2 regions of the Metabacillus schmidteae genome follow, and region 1 is predicted to be linked to the other one. Evidence: a T-box and tRNA genes for the amino acid it is inferred to sense, from the RefSeq annotation. Region 1 holds a T-box; the other holds one or more tRNA genes.

The links. The T-box of region 1 lies ahead of serS (serine--tRNA ligase). A T-box ahead of a tRNA ligase gene usually reads a tRNA of that ligase, here a tRNA-Ser.
Region 2: it has a tRNA-Ser gene. The T-box ahead of serS (serine--tRNA ligase) is inferred to sense a tRNA for this amino acid. The anticodon was not compared.

Annotation. Positions count from the first base shown of each region.
Region 1 is NZ_CAESCH010000001.1:339,273-348,911, forward strand. It holds gene HWV59_RS01535 (YaaC family protein) at 501-1,457, opposite strand; gene guaB (IMP dehydrogenase) at 1,579-3,042, shown strand; gene HWV59_RS01545 (D-alanyl-D-alanine carboxypeptidase family protein) at 3,238-4,566, shown strand; gene pdxS (pyridoxal 5'-phosphate synthase lyase subunit PdxS) at 4,862-5,749, shown strand; gene pdxT (pyridoxal 5'-phosphate synthase glutaminase subunit PdxT) at 5,766-6,341, shown strand; T-box leader at 6,405-6,625, shown strand; gene serS (serine--tRNA ligase) at 6,699-7,982, shown strand; tRNA gene HWV59_RS01565 (tRNA-Ser) at 8,124-8,216, shown strand; gene HWV59_RS01570 (deoxynucleoside kinase) at 8,375-9,043, opposite strand; gene HWV59_RS01575 (deoxynucleoside kinase) at 9,021-9,639, opposite strand, start outside.
Region 2 is NZ_CAESCH010000001.1:1,956,671-1,966,309, forward strand. It holds gene HWV59_RS09215 (3'-5' exonuclease) at 1-524, opposite strand, end outside; gene HWV59_RS09220 (hypothetical protein) at 703-1,113, shown strand; gene HWV59_RS09225 (hypothetical protein) at 1,180-1,368, opposite strand; partial or broken gene HWV59_RS09230 (erythromycin esterase family protein) at 1,480-2,749, opposite strand; gene HWV59_RS09235 (hypothetical protein) at 2,757-3,065, opposite strand; rRNA gene rrf (5S ribosomal RNA) at 3,600-3,715, shown strand; tRNA gene HWV59_RS09245 (tRNA-Glu) at 3,745-3,819, shown strand; tRNA gene HWV59_RS09250 (tRNA-Val) at 3,841-3,916, shown strand; tRNA gene HWV59_RS09255 (tRNA-Leu) at 3,937-4,022, shown strand; tRNA gene HWV59_RS09260 (tRNA-Gly) at 4,036-4,110, shown strand; tRNA gene HWV59_RS09265 (tRNA-Leu) at 4,117-4,205, shown strand; tRNA gene HWV59_RS09270 (tRNA-Arg) at 4,213-4,289, shown strand; tRNA gene HWV59_RS09275 (tRNA-Pro) at 4,295-4,371, shown strand; tRNA gene HWV59_RS09280 (tRNA-Ala) at 4,388-4,463, shown strand; tRNA gene HWV59_RS09285 (tRNA-Met) at 4,487-4,563, shown strand; tRNA gene HWV59_RS09290 (tRNA-Ser) at 4,582-4,674, shown strand; tRNA gene HWV59_RS09295 (tRNA-Met) at 4,704-4,780, shown strand; tRNA gene HWV59_RS09300 (tRNA-Asp) at 4,858-4,934, shown strand; tRNA gene HWV59_RS09305 (tRNA-Phe) at 5,326-5,398, shown strand; tRNA gene HWV59_RS09310 (tRNA-Tyr) at 5,409-5,492, shown strand; tRNA gene HWV59_RS09315 (tRNA-Trp) at 5,504-5,577, shown strand; tRNA gene HWV59_RS09320 (tRNA-His) at 5,589-5,664, shown strand; tRNA gene HWV59_RS09325 (tRNA-Gln) at 5,932-6,006, shown strand; tRNA gene HWV59_RS09330 (tRNA-Cys) at 6,013-6,086, shown strand; tRNA gene HWV59_RS09335 (tRNA-Gly) at 6,100-6,173, shown strand; tRNA gene HWV59_RS09340 (tRNA-Ile) at 6,196-6,272, shown strand; tRNA gene HWV59_RS09345 (tRNA-Asn) at 6,282-6,356, shown strand; tRNA gene HWV59_RS09350 (tRNA-Arg) at 6,390-6,463, shown strand; gene HWV59_RS09355 (macrolide family glycosyltransferase) at 6,764-7,996, opposite strand; gene HWV59_RS09360 (PadR family transcriptional regulator) at 8,452-9,195, shown strand; gene HWV59_RS09365 (ABC transporter ATP-binding protein) at 9,195-9,639, shown strand, end outside.

The DNA.
Region 1 (9,639 bases):
AGAAGACCGGAATGTGCGCAGTTGGCACATGAGGATCTGAACGAACAAGCTGACGCGGAGATTCGCCGCTTATCGCAAGCCGAAATCCGAACACGGAAGTTAAGCTCTCAGCGCCGATGGTAGTTGGGGGTTTCCCCCTGTGAGAGTAGGACGTCGCCAAGTAAGAAGAGGGAAAAGATCAGTAGAGATACTGGTCTTTTTTTGTTTGATATGGAGTTTACGTGTATGTAGATTTTTGGTGAATTTTGTAGAATAGTAGATAAATTAAAATAATCGAAGATAAGTTGCTGAAAATCGAAGATAAAATGAAATAATCGTTGATAAATCTTCATAATCGAAGATAAATTAACTTAACACCCTACTAATGTGTGCGCAGATGGCACATGACACTGAATGAACAACTGACGCGGAGATTCCCACGCTTATCGCAAGCCAGCAGAAATCTGAACGTAAAAAAGAGAAGCTACCCTTAGGTTTAGCTTCTCCTTTAATGTTAAAATTCACAAATGTTCTTCTAAAAACTTCAAAATAAAATAAGGGATCTTTCTTTTAGCTATTTCCATATAACGTAGAATAATTGGATAGTCATCATTTGATGTTCCTAATAGGAGTTCATACCACCACTCAGTTTCATAACGTGAGATCATACTCAGGTTATATAGCAATAAGTAGTGAACGAGAAGTTCCGGAAGGGATAGAAATGATTCACGTTTGTTTGGTAAATAAAATGCATTATCCTCGATATGAAATAAAAAGGGTGAACAGTGAAACGTATGATTTGAATATTTAGTTCGTAAAATAATTTGGTTATTCGTAGCATCTTTTTCCCGCTCAAGATGGTGATTTTTCCCTAAAAATTCAGAAAGTCTTTCAGCTGACATATGGAAATATTGAGCAGTGGTATCTGTTAAAATGATTTGACGTTGGCCAGTTGTTTCAACTTTCACATAATTTTTTTTAGCTTGATGAAACAACAAAACATCGTTCATCTCAGCTATTTGGTTAAGAAGTAATTCCATTGAGTACTTTTCGGCTTCAAGATGATCCTGTATTTGAAAAAGTTCCTTTGCTACATGGCTGAACAAACCATTTCTCTGAACTTTAATTTCATCTTTTAAAAATTGATATTGTTGTTTTTTTCTTTTTCTGCTTGATGCCCCATGTGCTAGTACTGATGAAGTTGAAGGATAGTTGGGATCCTTTATTAATAAGCATGCTTTCAATAGCTGTGATATACCATAAAAAAGCAAAATTGGTTGAATGGCTTGTGGTGACTGGTTGGCCTGTAAAAAGAAATTTTCACCATGTTTAAGAAAGTAAATAAATCGGTAACAATTATCATAGGACAAGCCACTTGAATTTTCTTCAGAAAGATTTTTATAACATCTTTCTAATTTCTTTTGAATTGTTTGCGTTGAATGATACGATAGTAAGCGTTCCCAATACAAGGCTGGCATAAATTGTACACTCCAATTATTTAATTCTAAATATTTAAACTCTTTATTCCATTCTTGACAGTCTGAAAACATGTTGATAATCTACTAATAATATTTTGCCGAAAAGAGGGGGATTTTACTAATGTGGGAACAAAAATTTTCTAAAGAAGGCTTAACTTTTGATGATGTTCTATTAGTGCCAGCAAAATCTGAGGTATTACCAAGAGATGTGGATTTAAGTGTACAGCTTACACCTAGCTTAAAACTTAATATTCCAATTATCAGTGCTGGTATGGATACTGTAACAGAAGCTGAATTAGCTATTGCGATTGCAAGACAAGGTGGAATTGGTGTTATTCATAAGAATATGTCAATTGAACAGCAAGCAGAGCAGGTTGATAAAGTAAAAAGATCTGAAAGAGGAGTTATTACAGACCCATTTTATTTAACTCCAGATCATCAGGTTTTTGACGCAGAGCACTTAATGGGTAAATATAGAATCTCAGGTGTTCCAATTGTAAATAACCCCGAAGAAGAGAAATTAGTTGGTATTATCACAAACCGTGATATGAGATTTATTCAAGATTATTCCATTAAAATCAGTGATGTCATGACAAAGGAAAATCTTGTAACTGCACCTGTTGGAACAACTCTAAAAGAAGCTGAAAGTATGTTGCAAAAGCATAAAATTGAAAAACTACCTTTAGTGGATAATGATGGTATTTTAAAAGGTCTTATTACAATTAAGGATATTGAAAAAGTAATTGAATTCCCGAACTCAGCTAAAGATTCACATGGACGCCTAGTTGTTGCTGCAGCGGTTGGTGTTACAGGTGATTCAATGATTCGTGTTAAGAAGTTAGTTGAAGCAAATGTAGATGCAATTGTAGTTGATACAGCTCATGGTCATTCAAAGGGTGTTCTTGATACAGTGAAGGCGATCCGTAATGAATATCCAAACCTGAATATTGTTGCAGGAAATGTTGCAACTGCTGAAGCTACAAAAGATCTAATAGAAGCTGGTGCAAATGTTGTCAAGGTAGGAATTGGACCTGGTTCTATATGTACAACTCGAGTAGTTGCAGGAGTAGGTGTACCACAGATCACAGCAGTATATGATTGTGCAACAGAAGCAAGAAAACATGGGGTATCGATTATTGCAGATGGAGGTATTAAATACTCTGGTGATATGGTAAAAGCTTTAGCTGCAGGTGGCCATGCTGTCATGTTAGGAAGTTTACTTGCAGGTACTTCTGAAAGTCCTGGTGCAACGGAAATCTTCCAAGGAAGACGTTTTAAAGTTTATCGTGGTATGGGTTCTGTAGCTGCAATGGAAAAGGGAAGTAAAGATCGTTATTTCCAAGAAGACAACAAGAAGTTCGTTCCAGAAGGTATTGAAGGAAGAACTCCATATAAGGGGCCATTAGCAGATACTATTTATCAATTAGTCGGTGGTATTCGTTCTGGTATGGGTTATTGTGGAACAAAGGATCTTAAAGAACTTAGAGAAAATTCACAATTTATCCGTATGACTGGCGCAGGCTTAAAAGAAAGCCACCCACATGATGTCCAAATTACGAAAGAAGCCCCAAATTACTCGTTATAATAAGTCTTTTGGATTAAATATAATCCAAATATGACAGAACTATAACATTTGACAGAGTCTATGACTCTGTCTATTTTTTTTGCTCTTTCTATGATAAAATCAATTTTGTTGTTTCTTTAAGAAAGCAAAATTCAAATGGAGTTTTCATATAGATAATATAATTTGGAGGAAGTGTACAACGTGAGAATAAAGAAAATGATAGCAATTCTATTTGCTTTAACCTTTATTGTTTCATCCATTTTTCCTTATACGTCTGCTCAGGCTGCAGAGCCGATATCAATTAATGCAGGAGCAGCAATCATAATTGAGGAATCTACTGGAACAATTTTATATGGAAAAAATGTTGATGAAAAACTACCTATTGCAAGTATGGCAAAGGTAATGACAGAATACTTAGTTCTAGAGGCAATTAAAGAAGGAAAAATTAGCTGGGATCAAACCTATAAGCCAAGTGAATATGTTTATAAGATTTCACAAAATGGAAATCTTTCAAATGTACCTTTAAGACTAGATGGCAGCTATAACGTACAAGAATTATATGAAGCAATGGCTATTTACTCTGCTAATGGTGCAGCTATTGCTTTGTCTGAATTAATTGCAGGATCAGAGAAAGCTTTTGTCAAAATGATGAATGACAAAGCGAAAGAGCTAGGCTTAACAAATTATGAATTTGTCAATGCGACAGGATTAGAAAATAAGGATTTATCTGGCATGCATCCTGAAGGTACAGATGTGAATGCAGAAAGTAAATTGTCAGCAAGAGATATGGCCTTACTTTCACAAAGATTAATTCAAGATTACCCAGAGGTTTTAGAAACAGCAAGTATTCCTAAAAAAACCTTTAGAGAAGGTACTGATGACGCAACTCTCATGCCAAACTGGAACTGGATGCTTCCTGAGTTAGTTTATGGTTATGAAGGTGTAGACGGTTTGAAAACAGGTTCAACTTCTTCAGCAGGATCTTGTTTTACTGCTACTGCAACTAAAAATGGTATGCGTGTTATTACTGTTGTGATGGATGCACAAGGAAATGAGGGAGATGTGAAAAATTCACGCTTCCCTGAGACAGAAAAAATGTTAGACTACGCATTCGATAACTTCTCAGTAAAAGAAGTATTTCCAGCAAATTATCAAATTGAAAAGCAATCAACTATTCCTGTAGTAAAAGGTAAGGAAGATTCAGTATCCATTCATACCAAGGATGCCGTAAAACTTGTAGTGAAAAACGGTGAAGAGGACGCCTATAAGCCAACCTTTGAAATTGACCAGGATCAATTAACAAAAGCAGGGGAATTAACCGCACCAGTTAAAAAAGACCATGTTGTAGGTAAAATGACAATTAATTATGAGGGAGAAGGTCAAGCTTTAACAAATATCAAAAGTGATACACTCTCTCAAGTAGACCTTGTAACGAATGAAAAAGTTGAAAAGGCCAACTGGTTTATTCTCTCTATGAGGGGTATTGGAGGCTTCTTTGGAGATTTATGGGGCACAGTATCAGATACAGTAAAAGGCTGGTTTTAATATTATGATGAAAAAGACTCTCTTTATAGGGAGTCTTTTTATATTGCGACTCATTAATAATTTATGATCATCTAAAATACATAAAAAAGTATTCGTATCATGAAAACTAAGCTATAATAGAAAATTATTAATTGTTAAATGATAGAATAGTAAAATATATAGGAATTGTTTTACTAATTAATTGAATTTTGATAGGATTTTTTTAGAACTTAGGATAAAATATAGCGTAGATGAATTTTTCTTAATCTAAAACAAATCCTAGTTACTAGGACATTACATAAGGGGGACAACCACAATGAGTAATACAACAGGTACTGACCGCGTAAAGCGTGGAATGGCAGAAATGCAAAAAGGCGGCGTCATCATGGACGTTGTAAATGCAGAGCAAGCTAAAATTGCTGAGGAAGCAGGCGCAGTTGCTGTAATGGCACTTGAACGAGTTCCTGCTGACATTCGTGCTGCCGGTGGTGTAGCAAGAATGGCTGATCCAACAATTGTAGAGGAAGTAATGAATGCTGTATCGATTCCAGTTATGGCAAAAGCACGTATCGGACATATTGTAGAAGCACGTGTATTAGAGGCAATGGGTGTAGACTATATTGACGAAAGTGAAGTTTTAACTCCTGCAGATGAAGAGTATCACTTATTAAAAAGTGACTTCACAGTACCATTCGTTTGCGGTTGCCGTGATCTAGGTGAAGCAACTCGCCGTATTGCAGAAGGTGCATCTATGCTTCGTACAAAAGGTGAGCCGGGAACAGGAAACATTGTTGAAGCTGTTCGTCATATGCGTAAAGTGAATGCACAAATTCGCAAAGTAGCTGCAATGAGCGAAGATGAGTTAATGACAGAAGCGAAAAATTTAGGTGCTCCTTTTGAGCTTCTTCTTCAAATTAAAAAAGAAGGTAAATTACCGGTTGTTAACTTTGCTGCCGGTGGTGTAGCAACTCCTGCCGATGCTGCGTTAATGATGCAACTAGGTGCTGATGGAGTATTTGTTGGATCTGGTATCTTCAAATCAGAAAATCCAGCTAAATTTGCACGCTCAATTGTAGAAGCAACAACTCATTATCAAGACTATGAACTAATTGCGAAACTTTCTAAAGGACTTGGATCTGCAATGCAGGGAATTGAAATTTCAAGTCTTTTACCAGAGCACAGAATGCAAGAGCGTGGTTGGTAACAAAGGAGTTTTTAACATGCTGAAAATTGGTGTATTAGGGTTACAAGGTGCTGTAAGAGAGCATGTTCGTTCAATAGAGGCATGTGAAGCTGAGGGAGTTGTTGTTAAAACAGTTGATCAGCTTGCAGACCTTGATGGCTTAATCATTCCTGGTGGCGAGAGCACAACGATGCGTCGCCTTATCGATAAATATAATTTTATGGAGCCATTAAAAGAGTTTGCTGCATCTGGAAAGCCTATGTTTGGTACATGTGCAGGATTAATTCTGTTGGCTAAGAATCTTGTGGGATATGATCAATCTCACTTAGGGTTATTAGATGTAACGGTAGAGCGTAATTCATTTGGCCGTCAAAAGGATAGTTTTGAGGCTGAATTAATGATTACCGGTGTTGGAGAGGACTTTGTAGGAGTCTTTATCCGCGCTCCTCATATTGTTGAGGTTGGTGAAGATGTGGAGATTCTATCGAAGCATAATGGCCGAATTGTTGCAGCTCGTCAAGGACAATTCCTTGGATGCTCATTCCATCCGGAATTAACAGATGATCATCGGATGACTCAATTATTTGTAAATATGGTAAAAGAGTCTAAATAAGTGTATAAAAAACTTGCGACTACTATAAACTTATAGTAAATTAATTTATACTAAATAAATTAAGCAAACGTGATGATAGGAACTAGTAGCATGATGTTCTATCTATAGAGAGCCGATGGCTGGTGAAAATCGGTGATAGATGCCTGCGAATCCATCCTTGAATGAATGGCTGAACTAACAATTGTTTAAGTAGGCTATTCCGGCTATGACCGTTATTCATTAAGTGAAGAATACAGTGTGTATTCTTAACTAGGGTGGCAACGCGGGTAACTCTCGTCCCTTTTTGGGGACGGGAGTTTTTTTGTTGCTTAGAATCTTCCTCGTCACGGGCAAATTATGAAAAGGAGAGCAGTCATTATGTTAGATATTAAATTTCTACGTACAAATCTTGAAGAAGTAAAAGAAAAGTTATCTAAACGCGGTGAGGATTTAACTGATTTTGGAAAGTTTGAAGAACTTGATAAAAAAAGAAGAGAGCTCATTACTTCTACTGAAGAGTTAAAAAGCAAAAGAAATGATGTTTCTGCCCAAGTTGCTCAGCTAAAAAGAGAGAAGCAGGATGCGGATCATTTAATCAAGGAAATGAAAGAAGTAGGAGAAAAAATTAAAGGGTTTGATGAGCAATTACGTGAGGTAGAGGCTGAGCTGGATCACCTTTTATTATCTATTCCTAATATTCCTCATGATAGTGTTCCGGTTGGCGAAACAGAAGATGATAATGTTGAAATTAGAACATGGGGCGAACAACCTAACTTTGGATATGAACCAAAGCCACACTGGGATATTGCAGATGGTCTACAAATTCTGGATTTTGAACGAGCAGCAAAAGTAACAGGAAGCCGTTTCGTTTTTTATCGTGGCTTAGGTGCCCGTTTGGAGAGAGCACTCTTTAACTTTATGTTGGATCTTCATGTTGATGAGCATGATTATACAGAAATCATCCCACCTTTTATCGTGAATCGTGATAGTATGACAGGGACAGGTCAGTTGCCTAAGTTTGAGGAAGATGCTTTTAAAATTGCAGGAGAAGATTATTTCTTAATACCGACTGCAGAAGTACCTGTTACAAATATGCACCGTGAGGAAATCCTTAATGTTGAACAACTTCCTATTGGCTATGTAGGGTTTAGTGCGAATTTCCGTTCTGAAGCCGGATCTGCCGGAAGAGATACAAGAGGATTAATCCGTCAGCATCAATTTAATAAAGTAGAGCTTGTTCGCTTTGTTAAACCGGAGGATTCTTATGAAGAGCTTGAAAAGCTGACAGGGCATGCTGAAAAGGTCCTTCAGCTATTAGGACTGCCATATCGTGTGATGAGCATGTGTACAGCAGATTTAGGCTTTACAGCTGCTAAAAAGTATGACCTTGAGGTTTGGATGCCGAGCTATGGAACATACCGTGAAATTTCTTCTTGCAGTAATTTTGAGGGATTTCAAGCACGCCGGGCAAATATTCGATTTAGAAGAGATCCTAAAGCGAAGGTAGAACACGTTCACACATTAAATGGTTCAGGTTTAGCCATTGGTCGAACAGTTGCGGCTATATTGGAAAATTACCAACAGGAAGATGGGACAGTTATTATTCCTGAAGTACTTAGACCTTATATGGGAAATAAAGAAAGAATTAGTATAGCAGACTAAAAACATGAATAGGGAGTCTAAATGGCTCCCTTATTTAGGAATAATCCCATTCAAAAAAGGATAAATTAATATTGTGAAAAAAGTTTCGATAAATTGTTGACAGGCATATAGAATCTATGATAAATTATATCTTGTCAATACGGAGGAATACCCAAGTCCGGCTGAAGGGATCGGTCTTGAAAACCGACAGGGGTGTCAAAGCCCGCAGGGGTTCGAATCCCCTTTCCTCCTCCATAATTTTAAAATATATTCTCATATTCAGCGCATAAAATATGGGAGATTGATGTAAATCGTTACAATTCAGTAACGATTTTTTTTGTATCTAAATTTAAGTTATTTTTACATATAAAAAGAGGATGACATAAAGGAAGAAAAACCTTTATGTCATCCTTTTATTTTTTTAGAAATTTTGTCTGTTCGATAAAATAGCCGATTCTCTCGATAATAGGTTCAATAGATTGTTCATTTTCCATAATATCATAATCATTAATATTTATACGTAAAACAGGACAGGCATTAAAATTATTAATCCAGTTTTCATATCTTTGATGCATTTCTGTCCAATATTCAACAGGTGTTTGCTGTTCCATCGGACGCCCTCGCAATTTAATGCGGGATAAAATATCATCCAAGCTTCCTTCTAAATAAATGAGAAGATCTGGATGTGGGAAATACGGAGTCATTACCATTGCCTCAAAAAGATTTTTATATGTTTCGTAGTCAACCTCAGACATTGTCCCTTTTTCATAATGCATTCTAGCAAAGATTCCTGTATCTTCATAAATGGAACGATCCTGGATAAATCCTCCGCCATATTCAAAAATTTTCTTTTGCTCTTTGAAACGTTCTGCAAGGAAATAGATTTGTAAATGAAAGCTCCATCTTTCAAAATCAGCGTAAAATTGATCAAGATACGGATTTGAATCTACCTTTTCGAAAGAAGTTTTGAAATTCAACTCCTTTGCTAAAGCTTTCGTCATGGTAGATTTTCCAACTCCTACAGTACCAGCTATCGTAATGACGGCATTGTGAGGAATTTTATATTTTTCTCGTAAATTCATCTGTCGTTGCTCCTTTTTGCAAGTACTGTTCTAGTGTATTTAATATATATGTTAAGTCTTGTTTATTTTGGACGAAGTCTAATGTATCACCATTAAAGCGGATAACGGGAATCGAAGGATTTTCCTTTTCCCATTGTGACATGGCTATTTCATAGTCCTCAGAAAGTTGCTGAAGATAATGGGGATCTATTTTGTGCTCTATTTCACGGCCTCTTTTTTCAATTCTTGCTAATAGTGTATCAAGACCAGCATTCAAATAAATAATTAGATTTGGTTTAGGCATACCTTCAGTTAAAATATCATAAATTTTTAAATACTTATCATATTGTTCATGCTTTAGTGTACGCTTAGCAAAGATAAGATTCTTAAAGATATGATAATCAGCTACAACTGGTTTAGTTGCTTGTAAAAACTTTTTATTAATATCTTCTAATTGTTTATATCGATTGCAAAGAAAAAACATTTCTGTTTGAAAGCTCCACTCTTCAATATCTGTATAGAACTTTCCAAGAAAGGGATTTTCCTCAACAATTTCTTTTAGTAAATGGAATTGATAGTTATCGGCAATTGCTTTCGCTAATGATGTTTTACCAACA
Region 2 (9,639 bases), 1.6 Mb from region 1:
CGGAAAGTATTGTAAGCATCATACATTGGATTATGCTTTTCACCTATAAATTCTAAATTATAAAGCTTTAGAGCATCTTCAACAGAAATTGGTTTTTTTGAAACCTGAATTGTAAAAACCTTCTGAAAATCAGTATATCGTTGCTCTATCTTTTTAAGCGTTCGTTCAGGAATTTCATGTCTCATGGTATCGATTTTTAAGCGGAAGAGATCACTTGGTGACCATGAAAAATACTTTGTCTTCTTAATTCCGCCGACCCACTCTAAAAAACCAGTGAAAACCTCTTTAAAGGATTCCGCATTAACTAAGTCCTCGTCATTTATCCCAGTCAGATCCTTACAAAATTTTGTTAAAGGCTCAGTGTTTTGGGGACGAATAAATTGATCAAAGTATGAAACCTTTTCAGTTTCAAGATCATATTTAACAGCGCCTAAACGAATAGCCTCCATCTCATCAAAAGCCATCCCGGTATCCGAACACAACATTTCAAAATCGAAAAAAACAAATTGTTTGATGTCTGCCATTCATTTTCACCCTCTCAACAGGTAATTATATGAGGAGGGGGGAAGAATTGGTAGATACAATTTTTGTTAATATATCTGAACGCTAAGGAATTGTGATTGAGAAATGCAATAAGTAGATTTTTGTCAACATGCCTTCCTTCATCTAAACATAAATATATGATGAAAGGAGTAGATGGAATTGATAGGCACATTGAATGATGATTTATTTAAGAGCTACAAATATATGAAAAATTTATTAAGACATTTCTCTTTTAGTCAACATCCTCATGACTTGTATATTTCGTCACTACTGAGGGAAGTTGTTTCTTTAACAAGATCAACTATTATGATTGTACAACAGGAGGTAGTTGCGAAGAGGCGTTTGCGTCATGTATTAGCCATTTTGTCTAGAAGCTATGTTGCTTTCGCAAATGCCTTTCATGAATGGAAGATGAGTGCAAAATTACGTGATCCTGCAAATATACAATTGATTTTACAAAGAGAGCAAACAGCTAAACTTATTGATAAGCATTTAAAATTATCAATACCGGAGATAGAAAAAATGTTTAGTAAAGAAGTGTTGAGGGGAATTGTCCGAAATAGAAGGTGAGAAAGGAAAAATAAAAGGATGAACTCCAAGGGTAAAGTCCTTTTGAAGGTCATCCTTTTTTATATCCTATTTGTTTAAAAACCATTTAAAAAAAGGTGGTAGTTTTTTATCTACTATTTTTAATTCATCCATTAAAAGTTTTTCTTGGTGGTCTGAAATCCAATTTTCTAATTCTTTTTTTGTATTGAGTTGTGTATAGTATGTTTCACCTTGCTTACCAACTGCATTGACAACAAATCTACACGTGTTCCCCATAAATGCCCACCCTTTTGAAAAAATTGATCTTGATTGCATTATAACAAGTAGGAATTTAATATCTAGCCTTTACTTCAAACAAATTTGAGAGTAAAATATTGTTTTTATCTTTTATAGGAACACTTTTTCAATGCTTAGAGGGTGGAGAGCATTTGTCACATTTATATAGATAAAGGCATCATATCGATCTGACATGGAGGAAGGTACGTAATTCCCATATTGTTCGTAAGCAGGGTTATAGACGACTCCGATCGCTCGATGTCCTATTGGTCTTTGAAACAAATGACGATTGTATCCTGTAAAATAGATGAATTTATCGTGTGGTCCCAGCTTGGTGCATGGCATCTTCCCAACTTCCTTTTTGAGCTGGAGGAATAATCATCTGTTTTGGTGGAACGCCCCATTCATCTGCAGCGATAACGGTTCCTCTATGGGTACCAAACCCAATAATAAAGATAGATTCAGTACCTTTTTCTTCTCTAAGTAATTGTCCAACATTTACAACACCTTCATCAGCCATATCAGTTGCCCGTGCATCTCCAACATGTGTGTTATGCTCCCAGACAATTCCTTTTGCTTGTGTACCATAAAATTCGTGTATTTTATTTAATGCCTCTACCATATGTCTGTCGCGGATATTCCATGACTCATTGTCATTTACGACCATCGTTCTGTAATAATTCTCAGCATTAGCCGTAATAATCGCATTTACTTCAAGATTTAAATTTTCTTCAGAGTCAGATTTAGTTAGTTTATTTAACGTAATTTCAGTTAAAAGCTTTGTGACTTCGTTCAAACAGTCTTCACCATAGAAAGATGCTGATAGTCCGTATTTTTCAGGACGACGATTGAAAGGTTCAAAGCATGAAAATGCCTTTTTTGCGAATTCAATTTGTGGAGATTTAATTTCTTCTAAATATGCTATAAGCTCATCAATAGATTCCCATAATGAATAGACGTCAATCCCATAAAAACCAATCTTGTGATTAATTGATTTGTCGAGGTTGTAATCCTTTAACCACTCAATTAACTCAATGATTTCCTCATTTGCCCACATCCATGTTGGCCAACGGTGAAAAGAAGACAGGACTTCACTGGCATTGGAATAGGTGTGATCCAACCCTTTAATATACTTATTTATTTGTTGACAAGCAGGCCAATCACCTTCAACGGCTATATAATTAAACCCTTTTTCTAAAATTAGTTTCTTTGAAAGTTCAGATCGAATCTTATAAAATTCTGAAGTTCCGTGTGAAGATTCACCAAGTAGAACAAGTGTTTCGTCATTTACCTTACTTATTAAAGAATCAACTCCTTCTTGTTCGTGGAAAGGACTTGATTCTTCTTTTATGGTTTGGATTAGTTTTACGTTCATTTTCATCCCTCTATTATTGTTTGTATTCTGCATTGTAGGAGTTTTCACCTGAATGTACTGATAATAAGGTGTCAGCATAACCAACAAGTCTGTTTACAATTTCATCAGCGAGTAAATAAACAAGCTGATGATGTTTATTATTATGTAAATCAGGATCATCAAAAATAATCGTTGTATTGATAAAAATGTGTTTTGTGTCATACAAGTTGTAATGGATAATAGCCTTTCCGGGTGCTCCACCTGTTAATGGATCCTTAAAGGATGGTAAAAAAATGTACCATTCTTCAGCGGTAGGAGAGCGGAAATTTTTAGTGAAAGTCATTCCTTTAATTTCTTGTTCAATTTTCTGCTTAAGTTTCTCGTCTATTACATCAACAATCCTTTCATTGGACAATGTTCCACCTCCAGAAGGTAATCATCAGGTTTGCATAACATAGGCATCTAGTACAATACTTATTATCTTAGGGTATTAATACAAATTAGATATTAACGCTCATTTTTGACCTTATATACATAATGAAGGTATAAGTGATGTTTAGGTGTAGTTATAGTGTTTACCTCTAAGGAAATCATTATGTCAGAGTAAAAGCATTAGATCATAAAAATAGTAGAGGGGAAATTTTTTTGAAAAAATTAATTTAGGGTCTTTTATTTTTCGAATAAGGATGTTATTATATTTCTTGTCTTCAAAAGAAGTCGCAAAAGATTTATTAGAAAAGTTATTGACACTTTCATCGTAGCTGTGTTACATTATAAATCCTGTGTCATTGTAGGAAATGGACACGGAAAATGAAATAAAAAAAGTTCTTGCTTTTTTTGAAAAACTTACTATAATAAGAAATGTCTCTAAAAAATGTCTGGTAATGATGGCGAAGAGGTCACACCCGTTCCCATGCCGAACACGGAAGTTAAGCTCTTCAGCGCCGATGGTAGTTGGGGGATTCCCCCTGTGAGAGTAGGACGTTGCCAGGCTGACCACATAGGTCACTACTATAAAATTTGGCCCGTTGGTCAAGCGGTTAAGACACCGCCCTTTCACGGCGGTAACACGGGTTCGAATCCCGTACGGGTCACCATATTTGCACACTAAGTGCTTCGGAGGATTAGCTCAGCTGGGAGAGCACCTGCCTTACAAGCAGGGGGTCGGCGGTTCGATCCCGTCATCCTCCACCATATAGAGTTTCACACACCATGCGGGTGTGGCGGAATTGGCAGACGCGCTAGACTTAGGATCTAGTGTCCTTGTGACGTGGGGGTTCAAGTCCCTTCACCCGCACCATTAATAATAGTAAGCGGAAGTAGTTCAGTGGTAGAACACCACCTTGCCAAGGTGGGGGTCGCGGGTTCGAATCCCGTCTTCCGCTCCAGTAAGTGCCGGGGTGGCGGAACTGGCAGACGCACAGGACTTAAAATCCTGCGGTAGGTGACTACCGTACCGGTTCGATTCCGGTCCTCGGCACCACTTATATGCGCCCGTAGCTCAATTGGATAGAGCGTTTGACTACGGATCAAAAGGTTAGGGGTTCGACTCCTCTCGGGCGCGCCATAGTACGGGAAGTAGCTCAGCTTGGTAGAGCACTTGGTTTGGGACCAAGGGGTCGCAGGTTCGAATCCTGTCTTCCCGACCATTTAATAATTAGATTTGGGGCCTTAGCTCAGCTGGGAGAGCGCCTGCTTTGCACGCAGGAGGTCAGCGGTTCGATCCCGCTAGGCTCCACCAAATGAAATATTTTACTTTTTTATGGCGGTGTAGCTCAGCTGGCTAGAGCGTACGGTTCATACCCGTGAGGTCGTGGGTTCGATTCCCTCCGCCGCTACCATTAACACATATGTATATTGGAGGAATACCCAAGTCCGGCTGAAGGGATCGGTCTTGAAAACCGACAGGGGTGTCAAAGCCCGCAGGGGTTCGAATCCCCTTTCCTCCTCCATATGTTTTTTTACTTCAATTACTTATTATCGCGGGGTGGAGCAGTCTGGTAGCTCGTCGGGCTCATAACCCGAAGGTCGCAGGTTCAAATCCTGTCCCCGCAACCAATTAAAGTTGACGATGCTACGTCGATTATTCTTCATAGCGAGGAAACACAGTAGTGCTGTAAAGTGCAACCAATATTGGTCCGGTAGTTCAGTTGGTTAGAATGCCTGCCTGTCACGCAGGAGGTCGCGGGTTCGAGTCCCGTCCGGACCGCCATTGATTGATATTTTTAAAAGAAACAAATTATTATTGTAATTTAAGTATCGTGTAAGAGGGTTTCGATAAGCGAGAAGGTCGAGGAAGCGACTAAGCGAACACCGGAGCGTATGAGAATACGTGAGGATGTGAGTGAGGGAGCTGACGAAGAGATTCGAAGCTTAGCGGAAGCCGTAAACTTGATTTAGCTCGGTAGCTCAGTTGGTAGAGCACGCCCGAAAAAGCTTCCCTGAATATACTTCAGCGTACTCATCGAGCTGCTTCTTGAATAATCATCCTGAGATGAGGACGATTTACAAATTGTCAAAGCTATAATACTTTAAAAGTCTTAGATTAAAATTAGTTACTTGAAAAGGTAATTTTCATCTTTTTTCAAATACACATTAATTATGGCTCGGTAGCTCAGTTGGTAGAGCAATGGACTGAAAATCCATGTGTCGGCGGTTCGATTCCGTCCCGAGCCACCTTTCATGTGGAGGGGTAGCGAAGTGGCTAAACGCGGCGGACTGTAAATCCGCTCCTTAGGGTTCGGCAGTTCGAATCTGCCCCCCTCCACCATTTAATATAATAGGGGCATAGTTTAACGGTAGAATAGAGGTCTCCAAAACCTTTGGTGTGGGTTCGATTCCTACTGCCCCTGCCAACGAAATAATGGCGGTTGTGGCGAAGTGGTTAACGCATCGGATTGTGGTTCCGACATTCGTGGGTTCGATTCCCATCAGCCGCCCCAATTAAGCAATTAGTTGAAAATAAAGGATTTTAATTAAACTTTATTTTTGTCAGAAATATTTCAAAATATCCTCTTGCTGGTTTCTCGCTAAAGATAATTTTAGTTGGAAACAGTAATATAAAGAGAGTAATTTTTATAGAGACACTGAGAATACTTAGTAGTCGACGATATTTCGCGATATTTCCTTTCAGAAATATCACAAAATATCCTCTTGCGGTGCAGTCTCATGTAGAATATTCAGGAAGTACTTTCATGCAGCATATTCAATGGGCTATAGCCAAGCGGTAAGGCATCGCACTTTGACTGCGACATGCGTTGGTTCGAATCCAGCTAGCCCAGCCATTTTAAGGCATCATAGCCAAGTGGTAAGGCCGAGGTCTGCAAAACCTCTATCCCCGGTTCAAATCCGGGTGGTGCCTCCAATCTATCTTTAATGCGGGTGTAGTTTAGTGGTAAAACCTCAGCCTTCCAAGCTGATGATGAGGGTTCGATTCCCTTCACCCGCTCCATTACATATTAAATTTCATAAATGGGCCTATAGCTCAGCTGGTTAGAGCGCACGCCTGATAAGCGTGAGGTCGATGGTTCGAGTCCATTTAGGCCCACCATGATTTTGTTCCGCAGTAGCTCAGTGGTAGAGCTATCGGCTGTTAACCGATCGGTCGCAGGTTCGAATCCTGCCTGCGGAGCCATTTTTATGGAGAAAACAAACAATAAACGAATATGCGCCTTTAGCTCAGCAGGATAGAGCAACGGCCTTCTAAGCCGTCGGTCAGAGGTTCGAATCCTCTAAGGCGCGTCTTTCAAAGGTCAGATTTGATTACGAAATGTGTATGTTTCATAATCAAATCTGACCTTTTTATGTAACTACAATTGTTTTAATCGTTGCTTGTGGGTAGCTCTCAGTTTGACAAAATATAATGCATATAAAAAGGAAACCCGCCGCGAACAAGACGAGTTTCCTTTATTTTATTACTGTCTATGTAAGTGTAGAGACAGGAGGATTCCGTGTTAGTTTACACGTTATGAAAGTATAAATTAGCAGCGAAGAAGTTTAATCGACGTAGTGATCATTTTTAAGTACAAAGTATAAGTGCAACTACGCATCACGCTTCACCTTTACAGGCTCGCCAATCGACGAGTTTTCTTTATAAAATCTCATTATTTCAGATACGGCTCTTTTGTAACCGCCTTTTTCTTGTAAGAGAGTTCCAAATTCAGAGCATTTTTGTTTATATTCTTTATTGTTTAATATTTTCAATAAAGATTGTTTCAGTTTCTCTGTATTGCATTCTTTTAAATGGATGCCACAACCTAAACGTTCAACTTGTTGTGAGATCATTTCTTGTTCTTGTTGTTGAGGATATAGGATTAAGGGAACTTTAAAATACAAACCTTCTTGGACACTGTTCATACCTCCATGTGTTACAAAGATGTCCACCTTTTGCAGCAGGTCTATTTGGTTCACATAATCATAAAGAATAAAGTTTTCGGGTATATAAGAAAAATCAGTTTCTTTCTTTTTTTTGCCTAAAGACATGATAAATGTTGCTTCGATATCTTTAAATGCTTGAAAACAATCTTCATAAAAATCCTTATTATCCCCAAATATACTTCCTAAAGAAATATAAACGATTGGTTTTTTACTTATAGGTAATGTTACTTTTTCTTCTTCGATGCGTTCCGATATAGAAGGGCCAACAAAACGATAAGTATGATCAAACACATGACAGTTTGGTGTAAATTCCGCAGCAGTATAGACAATATTTAATTTTTCTTTACTACTCAATGCATCTAAAAGAGGGGGTTTCTTCATATTGTACTTTTTGCATAAATTATTTTGGATAGATAATGCTTTAACTAAATGTTTTAAATCTCCTCTTGCAAATTGAAACACTAAATTTAAAAGCTCTTTTGGAATATTTAAAAATGATTCGTGAAATGGAAATGTTGTTGTGGAACAAATAGTAGGAATATTTTTGATTTGGCCTACATATTTCCCCCAAGTTGCTAAGGAATCATGAATAATATAGTCAGGTTCTTCTCTGTCTATTTCGTTTAATAAAAATTCCAACATTTTTTCAGTGCTTTCTATACAAACCCTAAAAACAATGGGGAAGTACTTCAGCTGTTCTTCTGTATAATTGGTATCTTCTAAACGATCGATGCTATAAGGCATATAAATAGCCCCTGTTTCTTCAATTTTTTCCTTTAAATGTGGAAAAGAGTAGTATAATACTTCTTCTCCTTGATTAATCAATTCTTCCACTAAAGCGAGAGTTGGATTTGTATGACCATGAGCGGGAATATTAAAAAATATAGCTTTACCCAAGAAAATTTCCCCTTTTATTTAATAAAGTAATTATTTCCATATTATATAGTTCAATTATACACATGATAACCAGGTACCTCGCACTATTTTGCTAAAGAAACTTACATACTCTTTAAGAAGAGATCATTATGCATATGAAATGAATGAACAGAAAATACTTATAATTGCAATGATTTCTCGAGGGGAGTTCTTGAATATATGCTGATGGAGCATTGGATTCTTGGAGCGATGTGGTTGTTTGCTTTGGGGAAAGTTTCATATGAAAAGTAAGGGGATTCCAAACTAAACCTGTTTTATTTTTGGAATCCCAATTTATTTTCCTTAAAAATAACACAATGAACTAATTGTCCACGGTTACAATCTTCATTCATTGCTGAATTATCAAAAAATTGTTGTATTTTAAAAATATATCGATTAAAATTTATCGTAATAGTTTAATTGAGTGGAGGTTTCATATGTTAGGAAATATAAGTCAAGAAATGTTAACGTTGCTTACCTATATAAGCCGCAAAAAAATTAAGCAGGAAGAACTATTTGCAACCCTTAATGATGAAATAGAGAATCTTAGTAGTTGTCTTAATGAAGCAATTGAAAAAGAATTTATTCATAAAGATGACGGGGAAGTCCTTTCCTTAACACATAGAGGCTTAAAAACCGCACTAAAGTTTTTTGATAAGCAGCCCCATTTAAGAGAAAAAATGAAGTCAAAATTCACAAAACGCAGAGGTATTATTCAGCTTGCGATTATACAGCTATTAAAAGAAGAACCCAGGCATGGCTACCAAGTGATGAAACAGTTAAAGGAGAGAAGCGGTGGTTACTATTCTCCGAGTGCAGGTACCGTTTATCCTGCTTTACAGGACCTGGTTGAAAAGGAACTGATTGAACTTAAAATGGATGGCGAGAAAAAAATATACTCATTAAATGAGGCAGGGTTAGCTTTTATAAATGAGTTAATTCATGAAGAAGACGAGACTTTCTGGCAGGAATGGACAATGCGATTGCGATGGAAGCAGTCTGAGGAAGCTTCACTCGTACGAGAAGAAATGGGTAAGCTTCAATTAGAATTTCATTATGCGATGAAAAAGGTACTATCTGAACCAGAGTTTGCAAACGATATTCTTTCTATTCTTCAGACTTGCAGAAACGAGTTAATCAATTGGTCCGAAAAACAGCAAAAAAGTAAAGGCGAGATGTGATGAAATCTATAAAAAAACTTATACCATATGCAAAGCCATACAAGCTCTTTGTGATCCTTGCTCCACTATTAATGGCTTTAGAGGTGACGATGGATTTATTACAGCCACTTCTTTTGCAAAAGATCATTGATTATGGAATTGCTGCGAATGATACATCGTACGTTATTCAAATGGGAACGTTTATGCTTGTTGCTGCGATTATTGGTTTAGCTGGTGGTATTGGTTGCACGATTTTTAGCACAAAATCAGCAATTAATATTGCCACAGATATTCGGCGGGATTTATTTAAAAAGGTCGAACATTTGTCAAGTGAGAATCGCGACAAAGTTGGTATTGGTAAACTGATCACTAATGTCACAAGTGATATCAATTCAGTTCAAACGGCGGTTATGATGACATTGCGTGTATTTGTAAGGGGGCCTCTTCTCTTTATTGGTAGTGTCA